One region of the Shewanella sp. DC2-4 genome, then DNA from elsewhere that is predicted to be linked to it. Evidence: predicted binding sites of a transcription regulator. Region 1 holds the regulator's gene; the other holds the start of a gene.
What was found. The regulator MetJ, encoded in region 1, represses methionine synthesis genes. The targets are predictions, from matches to a motif close to TAGACGTCTAGACGTCTA.
Positions count from the first base shown of each region.

Region 2: the regulator MetJ is predicted to act here: its motif matches at 7,647-7,664, upstream of metH (methionine synthase).

Region 1 is NZ_JABRVR010000002.1:3,792,655-3,802,817, reverse strand. Features, by position in the region: gene HQQ92_RS17265 (hypothetical protein) at 1-420, opposite strand, end outside; gene HQQ92_RS17270 (phosphoribosylaminoimidazolesuccinocarboxamide synthase) at 1-5, opposite strand, end outside; gene HQQ92_RS17260 (SRPBCC family protein) at 656-1,138, shown strand; gene HQQ92_RS17255 (pentapeptide repeat-containing protein) at 1,243-1,905, shown strand; gene phsA (thiosulfate reductase PhsA) at 2,335-4,617, shown strand; gene HQQ92_RS17245 (4Fe-4S dicluster domain-containing protein) at 4,630-5,196, shown strand; gene nrfD (NrfD/PsrC family molybdoenzyme membrane anchor subunit) at 5,199-6,146, shown strand; gene HQQ92_RS17235 (sulfite exporter TauE/SafE family protein) at 6,253-6,996, opposite strand; gene metJ (met regulon transcriptional regulator MetJ) at 7,131-7,445, opposite strand; gene metB (cystathionine gamma-synthase) at 7,658-8,821, shown strand; gene HQQ92_RS17220 (bifunctional aspartate kinase/homoserine dehydrogenase II) at 8,833-10,163, shown strand, end outside.
Region 2 is NZ_JABRVR010000002.1:576,980-587,142, forward strand. Features, by position in the region: gene HQQ92_RS03140 (ATP-dependent endonuclease) at 262-2,082, shown strand; gene HQQ92_RS03145 (hypothetical protein) at 2,497-2,928, shown strand; gene metH (methionine synthase) at 3,788-7,522, opposite strand; gene HQQ92_RS03155 (histidine phosphatase family protein) at 7,792-8,517, shown strand; cobalamin riboswitch at 8,739-8,932, shown strand; gene HQQ92_RS03160 (ABC transporter ATP-binding protein) at 9,032-9,907, shown strand; gene HQQ92_RS03165 (iron ABC transporter permease) at 9,904-10,163, shown strand, end outside.

The sequences.
Region 1 (10,163 bases):
CTCATGACGAGTATTCCTTAGGATAGAGAGTATAGGGATAAGGTTTTTATAAGTGTCGGTTTGCAGATGGACTATGGCGTTAGCAACAGCCAGATTCATTGCAACCGCTTTATTATTCGCACTTAGCTTAGGGCGTAAAGCATTCAGCCAGTTTGCGGGGTTTGATGTTAAATCTTGAACAGCAAAAATTGTAGTTTCGGGCGGTGTTTGAATTGTGTCAGCAGGAGATAATGCAAGGGAGGGAACAAACGCAGGGCAAGGTTGGCACCACAGTGAAAGTGGTCTGCGAAAGCGGGCTGGGCCCGTGCCATTTTGCTCGAAAATGCTAACCATTAATCCGAGAGAACCTTGTTCTAGACTGCCGCGAAAAAGTGGCGTCATTCTACCTTTTTTGACAAAATTTGCCACGGCTATTTGCATCGTTCTTTACACAGCTCTTTACACAGCCATTTATATAGTTTTGTGGTTTGAGTCTAGCGGGCGTAAGGATTTGCAAGGGAATCACGCGCGAACACTCAGTGCTGAGCATCATGGAGGGCTGGTGTTCTGCGGACGAGCTAATGTTGAAGGGCTGTATTTTAGCGCGCTGATGTGCGAGCTTATGACGTAGCTGCAGCCGACAAGAACATCAAGCCAAATATCCAATGGAGGGAATATGAGCACAAGTCAGCATGTACATAATGATAATCAACGAGAGCTAGTATTAGAGCGGATTATCGATGCGCCGCCAGAAAAGCTGTTCCGCGCGTGGACCGAGCCAGAACTCCTTAAAATTTGGTTTACGCCAAGGCCGTGGACTGTGGCTAGCGCGAGCTTAGATGTGCGTGCCGGTGGTTCAAATGTGATCGTGATGCGCAGCCCTGAGGGACAGGATTTCCCGAATCGTGGCGTGTATCTCGAGGTGGTTGAGAATGAGCGCATCGTATTTACCGATGCCTTTACTGAGGCTTGGGTGCCGTCCGATAAAGCCTTTATGACGGCAACCATTACGTTTGAACCTATAGATGGTAAGACCAAGTACACTGCGCGGGTGCTGCATTGGAATAGCGAAGATAGGCAGAATCATGAGGATATGGGGTTTCATCAGGGTTGGTCTAAGGCGACCGATCAGCTTGAGGAACTCATCGCGAGCATTTAGCCGGTGAGTCTCAAGCCTCGTATCAGAGAGTCAATAATAAGCAGTATCTAGCCCAATTGCCCTGCATATTTTATTGCTGGGGATTGGGCAGGATTAGAGGTGTTATGTCGTCACAGAAAGAAGTGCCACAGCTTACACAATCAGTGCTTGCGCCATCGCAACTAGCGCAAAGCGAGGCTTTGCAAGGCAATAGTTTTTTATCAAAACAGTTCAATGGCTTGTCGGAATTAGCACAAGATCTACAGGGCATCGAGTTTGAGGATTGCTGCTTTCAAGATTGCCATTTTAGCGAGAGCACTTTCCGTAAATGCAAGTTTATCGATTGCCGCTTTGTGCGTTGCAACTTAAGTTTAGTGAAAGTGCCCCAGTGTCAGTTCAGCGGGGTGGAGTTTGAAGAATGTAAGTTAGTCGGTATCGATTGGACCCGCGCCGCGTGGTCGCGTTTATCCTTTGCCGCGCCCTTTTCCTTTAAGCAATCCATCTTAAATGATTGCTCATTTTTAGGTTTGTCCCTCGATGAAATTATCATCGAAGAGTGTAAGGCCCACGATGTCGATTTTCGCGAGGGCAGTTTTAATCAAGCCAATTTCACCTACACGGATTTTAGTCATAGTCTGTTTGGCCGAACTCAATTATTGGAGGCGGATTTCAGCGAGGCATCCAATTACGATATCGACATTTTTAACAATAAAATCAAAGGCGCTAAGTTTAGCCGCGACGAAGCGATTCGGCTACTCAACTGCCTCGATATAGAATTAATGGATTAAGGATTATGGTAGGTTTTCGTTCAGCTTTTCACTCAGCATAGTGATGCTCATCCCACGAGTGTTATCGCAATTGATTGAAATGTCAGTTTTCTTCTCAGCCGCCAGTATCCAAAGCTGGCGGCTTTTTCTGTCCGTTTTTTAAGACCTATTGATCTTATTCACGTATTTCAAGGTCAGTCTTAGGTTTTAGTTGCGGTAGATCACACCGAGCTTCCCCATGTGGTTTACCACAATACCCACCTACCTCTTTCGGGATAACAATCTCTGTGGATGAGCAGTGTATTCAGCGTATGCCGTGTATTTTGAAGATATGGTGGCGCTGTTTTAACGCTTTATAACTAAAAAAGTAATCAAATCAGTGAGCAAACCTCTGCTCGATGGCGTCCAATGTGGCGACTGACGGGTGGGATGAGCGTGATGGAGGTAACCATGATTGAGCTTAATAGGCGAACCTTTTTAAAGGGAGCAGGAGCGAGCAGCGCCACGTGTGCGCTGGCCAGTCTGCTGCCGGGCAGCTTAGCGGCATTAGAGAATAAGCAGCTAAAGGGCATGGGCAAAGACATTGCCAGTATTTGTGAAATGTGTTCGACTCGCTGCCCGATTTCGGCGCGGGTGATTGAGGGCAAAAACGTCTTCATTAGTGGCAACAAGGCCGCTAAATCCTTTGGCGGTAAAGTGTGTGCCCGTGGCGGCGCAGGCCATAGTTTATTGTACGATCCACAGCGTATCGTTAAACCGTTAAAGCGGGTCGGTGAGCGCGGCGAAGGTAAATGGGCTGAGATCAGTTGGGATGAAGCTTATAAATTAATTGCTGAAAACCTCAATAAAATCAAAAAAGAACATGGCCCAGAAGCCGTGGCATTCTCGTCAAAATCTGGCTCACAAGAAAAGCATTTGTTTCACCTTGCGACCGCCTTTGGTAGTCCAAATACCTTTACCCACGCGTCGACTTGCCCAGGTGGTTATGAAATTGCCGCTAAGGCTATTTTTGGCACTAAGGTCAAACGTGATTTAAGTAATTCTAAATACATCATTAACTTCGGCCATAACCTGTACGAAGGCATCAATATGTCCGAAACCCGCGGCATGATGGCGGCGCAAATGGACAAAGGTGCCAAGCTGGTGGTGTTCGAGCCAAGATTCTCCATTGTGGCCGACAAGGCCGATGAATGGTATGCCATTCGCCCCGGTACCGACGTGGCCGTCGCCTTGGCGTTATGCCATGTATTGATTGAAGATAATCTTTACGACAAGGCATTTGTCGCGCGTTATGTGGAAGGTTTCGAAGCCTTTGCCGCCGAAGTGAAAGCTTATACCCCTGAATGGGCTGAAACCATCTCCGATGTGCCTGCCAAAGACATCCGTCGTATCGCCCACGAATATGCCGCTAAAGCGCCCCATGCAGTGGTCGATTTTGGTCACAGAGCCACCTTTACCACCGAAGAGTTTGAGATGCGCCGCGCCCTTTACGCCGCTAACGTCTTGATTGGTAACATCGAGCGTAAGGGCGGGATTTATATCGGCCAGAAACCCGGTGATTACAACAAGCTTGCCGGTGAAGCGGTTGCGCCCGTATTGGCAAAACCTGGCGTGAAAGACATGCCAAAACCAGCAGCGAAACGTATCGATCAGGTGGAAGAACAGTACGCCATGATGTGGACATCGGGCGGCGTTTACCAAACTATTCTCGATGCCACATTAAGCGCTGTTCCTTACCAGTTACACGGCTGGGTGATGTCACGCACTAACCCAATGCAAACCATGACAGACAGGGCGCGCGTTGTTGAAGCGATGAAAAAGCTCGACTTTATCGCCGTGTGTGATGTGTATATCAGCGAAACCGCCGCCTATGCGGACGTGATTTTACCTGAGTCGACTTATCTTGAACGTGATGAAGAAATTGCTGATAAGTCAGGTAAAAATCCGGCCTATTATGTGCGCCAACGGGTCGTTGAAACCTTAGGTGATACTAAGCCTTCTTGGCAGATCTTTAAGGATGTGGGTGTGGCTATGGGCCTTGGCGAGTTCTATCCATGGGAAAACATGGAAACCCTGCAAATGCTGCAGGTGAACCGCGACACTGACCTGCTGCGCCGGATCAAAGACGAAGGTTTTGTGAGCTTCGGTAAGCCAATTATGTTGTGCGAGCCTAAGATGGTTGCCGAGTTTATTAAGGCATACCCCAATGCTCGACCTGCCGATGAAGACGGCACTTACGCCAGCGCACTGACCTTTAAAACCCCGAGTGGCAAAATTGAACTCACTTCCGCGAAAGTGGAAGCCATGGCACCGGGCCGTGGGGTGATCAAGTTCCGCGAAGTGAATCTTAAAAAAGCAGATGAGCTGTACTTTATCCAAGGCAAAGTGGCGGTGCACACCAATGGCGCAACCCACAATGTGCCTATGCTCGCTAACCTGATGTCGGATAACGCTGTGTGGGTTCACCCTGTTACTGCGGGTAAGTTAGGGATCAGCAATGGCGACCCAATCCGCCTCACCAGCAGTGTAGGCACCGAAGAAGGCCATGCCTTAGTCACGCCGGGTATTCGCCAAGATACTGTGTTTGCTTACATGGGCTTTGGTTCTAAAAACAAAGAGTTGGTCAGAGCAACGGGCAAAGGTATCCACTGCGGTAACTTACTGCCGCACGTTACTGCTCCTGTGTGTGGCATGACAGTGCACACCACGGGCGTCACGCTGGCAAAGCGCTAATCGGAGGCTTAAATGAATAAACGATATGTAATGGTGCACGACGAGAATAAGTGCATCGGCTGCCAAGCTTGTAACGTGGCGTGTCGCAGTGAAAATGGTGTACCCGAAGGCGTAACTCGTCTGCAAGTGCGTGTGGAAGGCCCCTTTGGTGAGATGCCCAATCTGCATTTCAAATATCACAGGGTATCTTGCCAGCAATGTGAAGATGCACCCTGCGTTAAGGTGTGCCCAACAGGCGCGGCCTATGTGGGTGAAGACGGCATTATCTCTATCCATACCGAGAAGTGTGTCGGCTGTATGTACTGTGTGGCAGCGTGCCCTTATAAAGTGCGCTTTATGAACCCAGAAACCAAGGCGGCGGATAAGTGTAACTTCTGTAAGGATACGCGTTTAGCACGGGGCGAAGAGCCAGCGTGTGTGACTGTGTGTCCAACCGATGCCTTAGTGTTTGGCGATGCCAATGATCCACGCAGTGAAGTGGCCATCATGCTCAACACTAAAATCACTTACCAAGATAAAACCCATTTAGGCACTAAACCTAGGGTATATCGCGTTCCTACCAAAAGAGGGGGGATTTGATTATGAACAATACTTGGGGCGACATGGCGCAATATGATCCTGTCACTTGGCACTGGGTCATCGCCGTTTACCTGTTTATGGCGGGGTTATCCGCGGGCAGTTTATTGATTGGCATTGGTTTACGCTGGGCGAATAAGGAACTCAGCGCGGGAGCTGAAAGCAGCATTCTTAAGGCGGCAGCCATTATTGGGCCTGTAGCAATTAGCTTAGGTCTAGCTTGCTTAGTGTTTGACTTAACCAAACCATTCCACTTTTGGTTGATCTTAATTCACTATAACTTCCAGTCTGTGATGGCAATCGGGGTGCTGGCGCTGCTGGCGTATTCTCCCTTGGCCTTTGCGTACGCCATTATTGTGCTGCGGGATGACTTACCAAAATGGGGTTTGGGTTTCCTAACACCTATCGCTAAGTTACTTATGCCATTTCGAAAGCTGATTGAAGTATTGTTGTTTGTCCTCGCCATTGGCGTAGGGGCTTACACTGGCTTCTTAATTTCGGCGATGAATGCTTATCCTATGCTCAACACTGCGGTACTGCCTGCGCTGTTTTTAGTGTCGGGTTTGTCGGCGGGCGCTGCGGCCAATGCGGTACTGGCGTTGCTGATGTTTAAGACGGACAGCCACGACAAAACCTTAGTGAAGATGCACGGTTTAGAATTGCCTGTGATGGCGATTGAAATTCTGTTCCTGTTCATGTTGTTCTGCGCCTTGTACTTCAAGGGCGGCGCGGCTGCTGCGGCCTTAGCATCGTTAACTTCTGGGCTATGGGCAAGCGTGTTCTGGATAGGTGTTGTCGGAATTGGCTTTGGTATTCCATTGCTGTTTATGCTGTTACCCGCCGCGACTCGCCACACTAAGGGCGCGATGATCATGGTGGCTTGTGCGAGCTTAACGGGTGTACTCGCCTTAAGACACTTTATTGTGTACGCAGGGCAAAGCTATTTAAGCTGAGTGTAAGCTGGCTTTACATATTGATAGATAAAGAAAAAGCACTGGCAATGTCAGTGCTTTTTTATTGTTTGAATCGTGAGAAGGTTTGCCAGTATAAGTAGGACGCTTATTGGGGTAATAACTCGATAACCGACTTCACCGTTAGCACTAAGGCGCTGATACTGCACAGGACTAACGTCGCCATCTTTGTCTTCTCTTTATCGACACGGCCCACTAATCGTCCTGCGACTAAGTAACCTAAAATCACTGAGGGGAGCAGCATCAACGACAGCCACAGATGTTTTAATTCTAATAAGCCTGTGATCGCTAAAATGATCAGTGCAATCATGGAGCTAAAAATGAAGAAGGCCGACAGGGCTGCGCGAAACTGCGAGGCATCTTTGCCTGCCAACAAAATCGCCATCGGTGGGCCACCAATCGCGGCGATATTGCCGAAGATCCCTGAAACCACACCTGCACCGAAGAGGGTTTTCTTATTCACTGGCTGGCTGAATTTATACAGGCTGAGGATCACTGCGACAGTCACAATGGCGGCGATGGATAAACCCAGTATGGGTTGAGGCGCAAACAGCAATAAACTCGCGCCGATAAAACCGCCGGGCACGCGACCTATGAGAGCATATTGCAAGCCATTGAATTCTAAGTGACCGCGTTCACGCACTAAGGTCAGCAGGGCGATGGAGAAACCCATAGCAATAACAGGCGCAGGTACAAGTTGTGGATCGACGATATACAGCAAAGGACTGGCGACAACCGCAAGCCCAAACCCAATAAGACTTTGGGTTAATGCGCCCAGAAACACGACCAGCGAGGCTAAGGCGAGTGTCTGTGGATCTATCATAGAAAACATAGGATTTCCTATATCCCAAACCAACTCAAGATGGTGAAATTTAAAGTTTGAAGTCGCTTGGGTATAAACAAAAAGGGATCGTTAACGATCCCTATTGATGAGCACTGTGATATGACTTTGAAAGCGACGAGTCGCTATTCCATGTCTTCCCACTCGATTCCCATTTGATCCATTAACAACTTGGCTTCAGCGGGAATGCTGTCTGGGTTATCTTTTGACAGATCTTCATCGTTGGGCAATGGCTGGCCAGTGTAGGCGTGCAAAAATGCCTCACACAACAGCTCGCTGTTGGTGGCGTGACGCAAATTATTGACCTGACGACGAGTACGTTCGTCCGTGAGGACCTTAAGCACTTTGAGCGGAATAGACACAGTAATTTTTTTTACTTGTTCATTCTTCTTGCCATGTTCAGCATAGGGGCTGATGTATTCCCCATTCCATTCAGTCATTGACTCACCTGTTATAACGCTAAATTCGGGGCAGATTTTAAACCCTTACAAAGAACAGTCAAATTATTGCTACTATTTCTTTGTGATTGCAAACAGATTTCTTTATGTTCAGACGTCTAAACGTCTTCACGCCTATTGACGATGGCGTTGGGCTTAGGTACATTTAGACGTCCAGACATCTCTATCAGTCTATCGAATTTAGGAGTCCACCCATGGCAGAGCGTCAATTAGCCACACTGGCAGTGCGTCAGGGTATCGAAAGCGATACTCAATATGGTGCAGTTGTGCCACCGATTTATTTGTCGACTAATTACGCCTTCGATGGTCATAAAAATCCCCGCGAATTCGATTACAGTCGTTCAGGCAACCCAACGCGCTGCATTTTAGGCGAAGCATTAGCGCAATTAGAAAAGGGGGCGACTGGCATAGTGACGTGCACTGGCATGGCGGCCATCACCTTAGTGACCACTTTGCTCGGCCCCGATGACCTATTAGTTGTGCCCCATGATTGCTATGGTGGTTCCTACCGTTTATTTACCAACTTGGCGAAGAAAGGCCAGTTTAAGCTCATTGTGGTCGACCAAACCGACAGCCAAGCGTTAGCCGCCGCCATTGCGCAGAATCCTAAGATGGTGTGGCTCGAAACCCCATCGAACCCGTTATTGCGTGTGGTAGATATCGAAGCCATTGCTAAGGCGAGCCATGAGGTCAGCGCGCTGGTGGTGGTCGATAACACTTTTTTATCGCCAATATTGCAACAACCCCTATTGTTAGGCGCGGATATCGTTATCCACTCCACCACTAAATATATCAATGGTCACAGCGATGTGGTCGGCGGCGCTGTGGTCGCCAAAGACGCGCAAATCGGCGAAAGCTTACATTGGTGGTCGAACACTCTAGGCTTAACGGGGTCAGCCTTCGACAGTTATCTGACCCTGCGCGGCCTGCGTACCTTAGCGGTGCGTATTCGCGAGCATCAAGCCAATGCCCAGCGTATTATTGAGGTATTAACCCAAAGCCCTGTGGTGAGCAAAGTCTATTACCCCGGTCTTGCGGATCACCCTGGTCACGCCATTGCGGCCAAGCAACAACAGGGCTTTGGCGCTATGCTGAGTTTTGAGCTCAAAGGCGGTGAGGCCGAAGTGGTGGCCTTTTTAGGTGCACTCAGCTTATTTAGCGTGGCGGAAAGTTTAGGTGGCGTCGAAAGTTTAGTGGCCGTGCCCGCAACTATGACCCACAGAGCCATGGAGCCGCAGGCGCGCTTCGAGGCTGGTATTAAGGACACCCTATTGCGTCTATCGGTGGGTATTGAAGATGCCGCCGATTTAGTTGCAGATATTCAAGCAGGATTAGCCGCCGTTGCGGCTTGTCAGTAGAGGAATAATAGATGGCACGTTGTCACTTACATAAATTTGGTGGCTCCAGTTTAGCGGATGCCGATTGTTATCGCCGAGTCGCCCATATCCTGTTAACCCACGGTCATAGTGATGATCTCGTGGTGGTCTCTGCGGCGGGTAAGAGCACGAATTTCCTGTATAAATTATTAGCGCTGCGTGATGCGGGTCAGCTATGGCAAGAAGAATTACAAGTGCTGATCAGTTACCAACAGGGGTTGATTGAGCAGTTGTTGTCGAATGAACAAGCCCGCGATCTGCGTGAGCGTTTGGCCACTGATAAAGCGCAACTCATCAGCTTGTTGTCCTTAGATGAGCGCAATGAATACCAAATCAACCATGTGGTGAGCTTTGGCGAACGTTGGTCGGCACGTTTAATGGCGGCGCTGCTGCGCGAATCTGGCGTGGCAGCAAGCCATGTGGATGCCTGTTCAATTTTAGTGGCCGATGAAGCCGCTGTGCCACAAATTCGGGTACAGGAATCCCGCGCTAAAGTACAAGCCCTATTAGCTGCACATCCCAATGAACGCTTAGTGATCACAGGATTTATCTGCGCTAACGAGCGTGGCGATACCTTGTTACTTGGTCGTAATGGTTCAGATTTTAGTGCCAGCCTGATTGCTAGTCTCGCCGATATCGAGCGCGTGACTATTTGGACCGATGTGGAAGGGGTGTTCAACGCCGATCCTAATAAAATCAACGATGCCAAGTTACTGAAAAGCATGTCACTTGCCGAAGCCGATCGCCTCGCGCGTTTAGGCTCGCCAGTATTACATTCGCGCACTCTGCAGCCTTTGTTTAATACCGAAGTGAGTTTAGCGGTACGCTCAAGTTATGCATCCCACACCGACTTTACCTTGATCGCGCCCCACAGTTCGTCGGCGAGCGCGCCTGTGGTGACTAACCTCAATGCTGTTGTCCTGTTCGGCTTTAAACTCACAGGGGAGTTAACTCGTTTATTAGATTTATTGATTGCCGCGGGTTTAACGCCATTGGCCCATTGGACCTCTGCCCATCAAAGGGTTGAACTTGCCTATACCGCTGAGAATCAAAAACAAGTTCAAAGATTACTCGATGCCGAGGCAGAAGCATTAGGGATCAGCGAGCAGCAGATCAACACAGATTTTGGTTTAGTTGCATTAGTAAGTGCCGACGCCGAACATTATCGCCGCAGCTTCGCCCGTTTACTGAGCCGTGATGCTAAACCTTTGTTCAGTGGCGATTTAAGTTTAGTGACGTTAGTGCCCCAGTCACAGGTGAATCTGTTAACCCAAAAAGTCCACCGTCGCTGCGCTGGCCCGCGTAAACGCATTGGCGTCCTGCT
Region 2 (10,163 bases), 3.2 Mb from region 1:
CTGCGATGCGGCCTAGTGGCTGATGTGGATTAAGGTTGTTGTCCCACAATGCAGTAAGTAAGGAGGATTGGCCGTCTTATCCTCCTTATATCCACCATGAAGCCTAACGGAGTTAAAAGCCCTTTTTACTCCGGCTTCTATGAGGTATCGCTTCCCCTCGAAAGCTAGCCTAACGCGGCGTGAGACTTATGACTTCGTCTTATATAGAAAACACTCGGCGGTTTGGATCCATGCACTTTTTGTACATTGGTAGGTAATAAAATGAAATTAAAAAAACTAGTAATTAACAATTTTCGTGGTATTGGATTTGCCGAGATTAACCTTGAAAACTTCACCACACTTGTTGGGCCAAATAATATTGGTAAATCTACTATTCTCAATGCGATACATTTAGTTTTAGATAATAAAAAGCCAAAACTAGAAGACTGGCCTGCTCAGCAATCGTCAGGAGAAGTTATGGACATTATCTGTGAATTTGGAGACCTCGAAGATTGGGAGAAAAGAAAGTCAGCGATTTCAACTCTGTTACATGAAGACTGTTTAAAAGTAAAAATGTCAGCGTGGTGGAACACTGAACAAACCGATTATTCTTATGAATATTCGGTGTACTGCGTTGAAACGCAGTACCCTTGGTCAGATCTGAGCCATTCTAAGGCTAAAGTTGACGACATATGCAAACCAATTTTAAAAGAACTAGGTATTACAAAAGCTGATGAATACAACGAAAGACAAGCTGATTTGGTGGCTTACGTTGTCGAAAACTCACCTGAATTAATAGTATCGTCTGAAGATTGGCATGTTAAAAAATTTGCTAATTCCTTACAGCAAGCAGTACCTCACGTGATGTATGTTCCAGCAAGTTTTAAAATAGAAGATGAGTTGAAAGCTACAAATAATAGTCCTTTCTCGTTCCTATTTACTAATAAGCTTTTTCCGAAAGTTAAAGGAGATAAAAGCTATTCAGCATATATTGAAAAAGCTACGGAACTGCAAGATAAATTAAAGGGGAAAGCTGGAGATGGTTCAATAATTGAGGGATTGGCGGAGGCTCTTGGTGAAGTGTCAAAAACACTCAATCAGATATTAGATTTTGACTCAAAGGTTAAACTTGCTGTTGGTGATATAGATGTTGAACCTTTGTTTATGAAAGCTGCAACTTTTTTAATTGATGATGAAATAGAGACAAGTCTGCAGTATCAAGGAAGTGGTGTGCAGAGAGCTTTAGCATTTGCAATGCTAGAGGCTAATGCTGAGGTTGAGTCATCTGTTCAAGGAGAGCAGAGAACAGTTGTGGTTCTATATGAAGAACCAGAGTTATATATTCATCCTCACTTAATGCGTAGACTTAAGAATACTCTACAAACGCGTTCAGAGTCATCTAAGTGGCAGGTTATTTGTTCAACGCATTCACCTTTTTTGATTAATATTGCTGACAAACCCGAATCATTGAAACTCATAAAGAAAAATGCAGGAAATGCTCGAGTTGTGCACCAAGTATCCTCGACTATTTTTGAAATTACTGATGAGTACAATGAAAGAGATATATTGAGGGCTGCGTTAGACTTTCATCCAACTGTTTGTGAAAGCTTATTTGCAAAAAGAGTTGTAATTGTGGAGGGGGACACTGAAGTCGCAGTATTCAGCATGATTTCTGAACTTGCAGAGATGCTAGGTGTTCAAAATAGCCTTGATAAGGACACTACCGTTATATCAGCTGGCGGAAAATGGACAATTACTGCCTTGGTTAAGATATTGAATGCATTGCAAATAGATTATAGAGTGATTCACGATGCTGATCGCAAAAACCTTACAGATGCTGAGTTGTTAGAGAAAGCAGCAATTCATCCATTTAAAGCTAATGCAAAGATTGCGTCTGTCGCAAATGCTAATAGCGTTTTCATAGTTGATGATACTTTTGAACATGTTTTATGGGATCAAGTCGAGGGTGAAAAAGCTAAATCTACTGATAAGCCATATAACTCATGGAAACGTGTTCGAGATTATATTGATGGAAAAGTTGAGCTGACGGAAAGGTGTAAAGCGACTTTGAAAGAGATCGTGACATTTGCATTTGCAAAATAATGATATGGATAGTGTAATGTAATCAACATGATTTTGGAGCTGCATTCATACTAGAAATAAAAAGAGCAGACATAAATCTTTATTGTGAAGAGTTAATTACAAGACCGCAGACTGCAACCATCCCTTGCGAAGTTGTCGAAATGCGGAGATAAAAATGTTGTGCTGACATCATGGATTATGGCGCAGACTCCCGGGGCACATTGATGGCCATCTGAGCCGTTAGGCGATTTTTTGGAGTATGAGATAGGTCATCAATACATGTAACTTCGCTAGGGGAGATGCAAGAGGGGGGATTGCTGTTGATCCCCTTCTTGCCCTGATGTGGGATGGAATTCTATAATTTTTATTTTGTTATTTATTTCAAAAGATAAAGTTTGCAATAGCTCGAAACAGAGCAGATTTATTGGAGGTAAATTGAAGTTTTTAGTGATTATCTTCGGCATAGCTGTGTCGATATTTATGCATGGAAGTGGGTTGTCTGTCGATAGCAAATGGTGGTGGGATTTACTGTTATCTTTCAATGTAAAAGCGTTAAGTGAAAACTTGGGGATGGTTGTATTTTGCTTTTGGATACATCTTCCACTGATGATCATATTTTCTTTAGCATGTGCTTTGATTATTAATCGAGTTGGGTATCCAAGGTATTTTATTTACTCTGTGTTAGGTACTTCATTTTTTACATTTGTTGTGCTGCCATTAATGCCTGTTTTCGATGTGTTATTAGCTGGCGGGATGAGTCCATTACGTTTTATCGATATCTTTGTAAAAACACTCATGTTTCTGACCTTGTTCTTTGTTTTTAATATACTTATGAAAAAGTATAATGGGTTGAATTTATTGGGTTAATTTTCACTTTCAAGATGTTTCGCTGACTGTGTTTATTGATTTATTTTAGGGATGATTTAAGAGTTTTATGAAAAAAATTAGTTTTTTGGGTATGAGCATAGTGCTTGCTTTGACACTTGTTATCGGCCTTGCAGTTGATTTTATAGTTGAATTTAAGTCTGAATCGATTTTTATGCAGATGAATATTTTTAGCTTCAAGTTATTATTTTCGTTACTTAGCATGCTTTGTGTATATATTGCTATTGCAGTCACTTTTAATTTTAAAGTGTTACCTATGCTTATAGGTAAAGATTATCCGTCAAATTACTTTAGGTGGTCTAAGTTTCGATATCTAGAAGTTTTCTTTTTATTTAACTTATGGTCTATGGGTGATCTACAATATTTCACCGTCGTAATAGTTAATTTCGCTTTGGTTGAGTTGATACACTTATATTTAGTTTATAAAAGTATCAATAATAAGCTTGAGTCTACTATATAAATTGGTAAGTTGAGGACAATAAGGCGTGTGGAGTTGGCATAACTCTTTCAATGCGAAAAGTTAACTCTAAATGCCACAGAAGTTTACCGATCCCCTGCGAAGTTGTCGAAATACGCAGATAAAAATGCCGTGGCGACATCATGGATGATGGCGCAGGCTCGGGGGCACATGGATGTGCCATCTGAGCCGTTAGGCGATTTTTATTGGAGTATGAGACAGGTAACTAATGCATGTAACTTCGCTAGGGGCGTCTTGGAGAATCCAAGGAGGATAGGACGAGCAGTCCTCCTTGGTCGGGTGTGGGGTGAAGCCCCACGACTTTAACGCTTAATTCAAACGAAGTTTGAAAGTTTAAGCCCTGCGGGTGATTGCAGATCCCAATCACTCGGGATCATAGTCAAGTACTGGCGCCAGCCACTTCTCCGTTTCCGCAATGCTCATCCCTTTGCGTTTCGCATAATCTTCCACTTGATCGCGGCCTATGTTACTCACGCCAAAGTAGCGGGATTTCGGGTGGGCGAAATACCAGCCCGATACTGCCGCTGTGGGGAACATGGCGTAGCTTTCGGTGATGTTCAAGTTAATAGTCTCATCGGGCTTGAGCAAGTCCCATAACAAGCCTTTTTCTGTGTGGTCTGGGCAAGCTGGGTAGCCCGGTGCGGGGCGTATGCCTTTGTATTTCTCGCGGATTAAGGCTTCGTTGCTTAACTGCTCGTCGGCCGCATAACCCCAAAACTCTTTACGTACCCGTTCGTGCATCCGCTCGGCAAAGGCTTCGGCCAAACGGTCGGCTAAGCATTTGAGCATGATGGCGTTGTAGTCGTCATGGTTGGCTTCAAAACGCGCCACATGTTCGTCGATGCCTTGGCCTGTGGTCACCGCAAAGCCGCCCATGTAATCGGCGACGCCTGAGTCTTTTGGCGCAACAAAATCGGATAGGCAGAAGTTGTCGTTGCCGACACGTTCAAGCTGCATCCGCAGGTGATGTGTGGTCATTTCGACTGTGGTGCGCGACTCATCGGTATACAGCTCGATATCGTCGTAATTCACGGTATTGGCTGGGAATAAGCCGATAACCGCTTTCGCCGTGAGCCATTTTTCTTCGATGATTTGTTTGAGCATGGCCTGACCATCGGCGAATAGCTTTTGCGCTTCTTCACCGACCACTTTATCGGTGAGGATTTCAGGGTAATGGCCGTGCAATTCCCACGAGCGGAAAAACGGTGTCCAGTCGATACGCTCGACTAAATCTTCTAACGGATAATTATCAAATACTTGGCGACCGAGCACGTTTGGCGTAAACGGGGTGTAGTTGGCCCAATCGTGTTGGCAGCGGTTTTCACGGGCCGCTTCGAGTGACACTATCTCTTTGCGCTTGGCTTGGGATAAACGTTTAGTGCGCATGTCGTCGTATTCAGCATAGGTTTCGTCTATGGTCGCTTGGCGTGTCTCGTTGTTGATGAGCTTACTCACCATAGGCACGGCGCGGGACGCATCGGCGATATAGATAGCGCCATGGGGATAATGGGGCGCAATTTTCACCGCTGTGTGGATTTTAGAGCAAGTGGCGCCGCCGATGATCGCCGGAATGGTTAAGCCTTCACGGTGGAAGGTTTTCACGTTATGCACCATCTCGTCCAGACTCGGCGTGATGAGCCCCGACATGCCGATGATATCGATATTGTGTTCTTTCACGGCGTCGAGAATTCGCTCCACCGAGACCATCACACCTAAATCGAATACCTCAAAACCGTTACAGGCGAGCACTACGCCGACGATATTTTTGCCGATATCGTGCACGTCGCCTTTTACCGTCACCATCAAAATCTTGCCATTAGATTGGCCTTCGACCTTTTCAAGCTCGATATAGGGGTTTAAGTAAGCCACGGCTTTTTTCATCACCCGCGCCGATTTCACCACCTGCGGCAGGAACATCTTGCCTGAGCCGAACAAGTCGCCGACCACGTTCATGCCGTCCATCAAGGCGCCTTCAATCACATCCAGTGGACGTTTCGCTTCTTGGCGAGCGGCTTCGGTATCTTCATCAATAAATTCGGTAATGCCTTTCACTAGCGCATGGGATAAGCGTTGGCTCACCGGCCAGCTGCGCCATTCTAAATCTTCTTTTTTACCCACCTGCGCGCCATCACCGCGGAATTTCTCTGCAATTTCAAGTAACTGCTCGGTATTGCTTGAGCCTTCAACTGGGCAGGGCAAGTTAAGCACTACGTTTTCGACGCGCACTTTAAGCTCAGGATCGATATCGTCGTAAATGGCTAACTGGCCCGCGTTGACAATGCCCATATCCATGCCGACTTTGATGGCGTGGTACAGGAAAACGGCGTGAATTGCTTCGCGCACTGGGTTGTTACCGCGGAATGAGAACGACACGTTCGACACGCCGCCCGAAATCATTGCGTGGGGCAGGGTGGTTTTAATCGCTTTAATGGCATCAATAAAATCGACGGCATAGTTGTCGTGTTCATCGATACCTGTGGCGATGGCGAAAATATTCGGGTCGAAGATGATGTCTTCGGGCGGAAAGCCGACCTTATCGACCAACACCCGATAGGCGCGGGTACAGATTTCGATTTTACGCGCCTTAGTGTCGGCCTGACCTTGCTCGTCGAATGCCATGATAATGGCCGCCGCGCCGTAGCGTTTCACTAAGGTGGCTTGCTCGATAAACTTGGCTTCGCCTTCTTTGAGGGAAATAGAGTTAACTATGCCCTTGCCTTGAATACATTTGAGGCCAGCTTCGATCACTTCCCATTTAGAGGAGTCGATCATAATAGGTACGCGGCTGATGTCGGGCTCAGAGGCAATCAAGTTTAAAAACTTGTGCATGATCTCGGCGCCATCGAGCATGCCTTCGTCCATGTTGATGTCGATGATCTGTGCGCCGCTTTCGACCTGCTCGCGAGCCACATCAAGCGCTTGCTCAAACTTGCCTTCTTTGATCAGCTTTAAAAACTTAGCCGAGCCTGTGACGTTGGTGCGCTCACCCACGTTAACGAACAGGGATTGGGCGTCGATAGTCAGTGGTTCCAAACCGGCTAAGCGGCAAGCTACCGGAATGTCTGGCAAAATACGTGGATCGTGACGGCTCACCGCTTCGCGGATCACGCGGATATGTTCAGGCGTACTACCACAGCAACCCCCGATAATATTGAGCATGCCTTCGCGCGCCCAATCTTCGATCACGTTCGCCATGTCCTCTGGGGTTTCATCGTAACCGCCAAACTCGTTCGGCAGGCCTGCATTCGGATGCGCCGACACATAACACTCACTGATGCGGGATAATTCTTCCACATAGGGGCGCAATTCTTTTGGCCCAAGTGCACAGTTTAAACCGATAGATAAGGGCTTGATATGGCGAAGGGAATTGTAAAAGGCTTCGGTCGTTTGGCCAGTCAGTGTGCGGCCAGAGGCATCGGTAATGGTGCCCGAAATCATGATCGGCAATCTGTCTTTAGAATGCTGACCGAATAAGTCATCGAATACGGATTCAATCGCAAATAGCGCGGCTTTGGCGTTTAAGGTATCGAATATGGTCTCGACCATAATGATATCCGCGCCGCCTTCAATCAGCGCCTTAGTAGATTCTTTGTAAGCAGTCACTAACTCATCGAAGCTGACGTTGCGGTAGCCTGGGTCGTTCACATCAGGGCTAATCGAACACGTACGGTTAGTGGGGCCTAACACACCGGCGACGTAGCGTGGAATGCCTGTGGCAGCAAAGGCTTCATCACAGGCTTCACGGGCGAGGCGCGCGCCGACTAAGTTAATTTCGGCGGACAGCGACTGCATGTCGTAGTCGGCCATGGCGATGGTGGTGGCGTTAAAGGTGTTGGTTTCAATGATGTCGGCACCGGCCTTTAAGTAGTCGGTGTGAATTTGTTTGATGATGTGGGGTTGCGACAAGACCAAGAGGTCGTTGTTACCTTTGACATCTGTATGCCAATCTTTAAAACGTTCGCTGCGATAGTCCTCTTCTTCCAGCTTGTAGCCTTGGATCATAGTGCCCATGGCACCGTCTAAGATCAGAATGCGCTCTGCAAGCTGTTTGCGAATGTCTGCTAATATTTGGCTGGCTTTGGTTGAGGGTATCGTCATAAATAATTACCTTAAATACAGCTAAGTTAAGTCCAAAAATCGACCATTGTTATGCTAATTGCATTTTATTGTCGTCAGCCGACATTTTTTGAATACTTGTTCTTAAAAATTTGTTTTGGACATTTAAACGTATAGACGTCCATAATACGCGACTTATGATTGTCAGGGCAAGATGAAAGTCAAAGGCATTAGGAGCGAGAATCGAGAATCAAGAATTTAGGCCCTCGGCTTGAGTTCCTAGCATCTAGTCCCTAACTAAAAAGGCATATATGAAACAAGTTCGATTGTTATTGTTGCGCCACGGTGAGTGTGAAGGCGGCGCTATTTTACGGGGTCGTGTGGATGTGCCTTTAAGCAAAAAGGGTTGGCAACAAATGTCGGCAGCAGTTGAGTCACAGGCCAGCGTGTGTAGCGCGATCTATAGCTCGACTTCACGCCGCTGCGCCGATTTTGCCCACGCTTTTGCCGCCGAGCTGCATTCGACGGCGGCACTGATATCTGAGTCAAGGCCATTACAGGCGCAGTTTTTGTCGGGTTTACAGGAAATTGATTTTGGTGATTGGGACGGTTGCCGGCTCGATGAACTGTATCAACAAGAGGGCGAACGCTTAGCGGCGTATTGGCAAAACCCTTGGCAAACTCCGCCGCCTAATGGTGAAACTATGGCAAGTTTTGAGTCGCGGGTGAATGGGACGATTGACCAGATACTCGCCGCCGAGTTTGAACGATTGACCCTTGACTCACATAAAATGGGTAATGAAAACAGTGCCATTAATGAAACCGCTGATAATATGCCTGCCACTCAAGTCTGGGTCGTGACCCACGGCGGGGTGATCCGTCACTTAATGGCGCGTGCCTTAGGGGTTGAACGGGCGGTGGGGTTTTATAGTCAACTCGATTTACCCGTGGCGGCCGTGGTGAGGATTAATGTGCTGCAAGATGAACAGGGTGCCTGCTATTGGCGTTTAGATTGGCCGAGTGGGCGCAGGTGTTGAGGCCTTATTTCACGACCTAGGCGCTATGGTGTAGGCGTGATCGTTTGGCGAGAATAAGCTGATATGAAAATATTCTGATTTAAACAGCATTGCCTAATGGGATAGATGTAGGATAATGCTTTTCCCTGACGTTTGAACGAGATAGCGTATTACATGCGCAATGAGTGATAACGTCGCAGAAATAGGTGTTGGGAATAGACTCTCTTTGTTCGAATCGCTCCGTTGTTTTAATTCACAGTGGCGTTGTTAACAAAGAGCATATCAACCCAAACATAATAGGGAATCGGGGAGCTGCTCGTCAGTCAGCCCGAACTGTGCCCGCAACTGTGAGTAGTTTAAAGAAGCACCTAGATTCTAGAGCCTAGCTCCTTCTTTTCTACAAGTCAGGAGACCTGCCTATTTCTGTTATCGCTGCGTGCAGCCTTAGTTCTCGAGCGGGTGACTCGAGGGAGCAGATGACAATGTGCACAACCTTTTTTTATACAGGTTTGGACTCGATAGGAGCGCCGCTTAGGTGAAACTTTCCGCAATCCAAACTAACAGCCCCGTGAATGACACTAACCCGTCATTGAGCCCGTCAGTCGCGCTCAATGTGAGCCAGTTGAGCTGGTGTATCGATGGCAAAACCATACTTTCCGATATTAACTTTACGCTGCCAACGGGGCAGATGCTGGGGCTGATTGGCCCTAACGGTGCGGGCAAGTCTAGCTTATTGCGCTGTTTGTATCGGTTTGTTCGCCCGACTCAGGGCAAAATTACCCTTTTTGATCAAGATATTGAGCGCTTGTCGCCCAAGGCGTTTGCCTGTCGCGTCGCCGTAGTGCAGCAGGATACACCGCACTATTTTGACCTCACCACAGAGCAATTGGTCAGCATGGGCTTAACGCCCCACAAGGGCATGTTCGATACCAATTCGAGCTGTGATATTGAACGTATTGCTAAGGCTTTAGAGAAAGTCGGCTTGAGCCATAAGATGCACCAACAATATGAACACTTATCCGGCGGTGAAAAGCAACGCGCCTTGATTGCCCGCGCCATAGTGCAGCAGCCGCAGCTTTTAATCCTCGATGAGCCAACTAACCACCTCGATGTGCGCTATCAAATTCAAATCCTCGAATTGGTGCGTAGTCTTGGCATCAGCGTGATTGCCTCTATTCATGATCTTAATTTAGCCAGTGCCCTGTGCGACAGTTTGTTGTTGATCCATAACGGGGAAGTCAGCGCTATGGGGACGCCAACCGAAGTATTAACCGAGGCGCGAATTGGCGATGTGTTTGGCGTGTGTGCTCAGGTATCGCCCCATCCACAACATAAAAAGCCCTTAATCAGCTATTTTTATGGTTACCACCATGTAGATCATGGCCTGAACGAGCGAGGCGAAGGTGGATGACTCAGGGGGGTAAACAATATTTCATCTCATATTTGGGGCGTATCGTGACACCGTTGACGAGACAACAACTGATGCTGCTCGTATTAGGTATCATCACTTTGATAACGCCTATTGCCGCAACGAGTTTTGGTGCGGCAAACATCAGTTTTACGGATGTTATTCAAGTGTTTATCAATAAGGCGACGAACCTCACTCAAGCCAATGGCATGACTGAGCGCATTGTGATGGAGCTCAGGCTACCGCGCATTTTACTGGC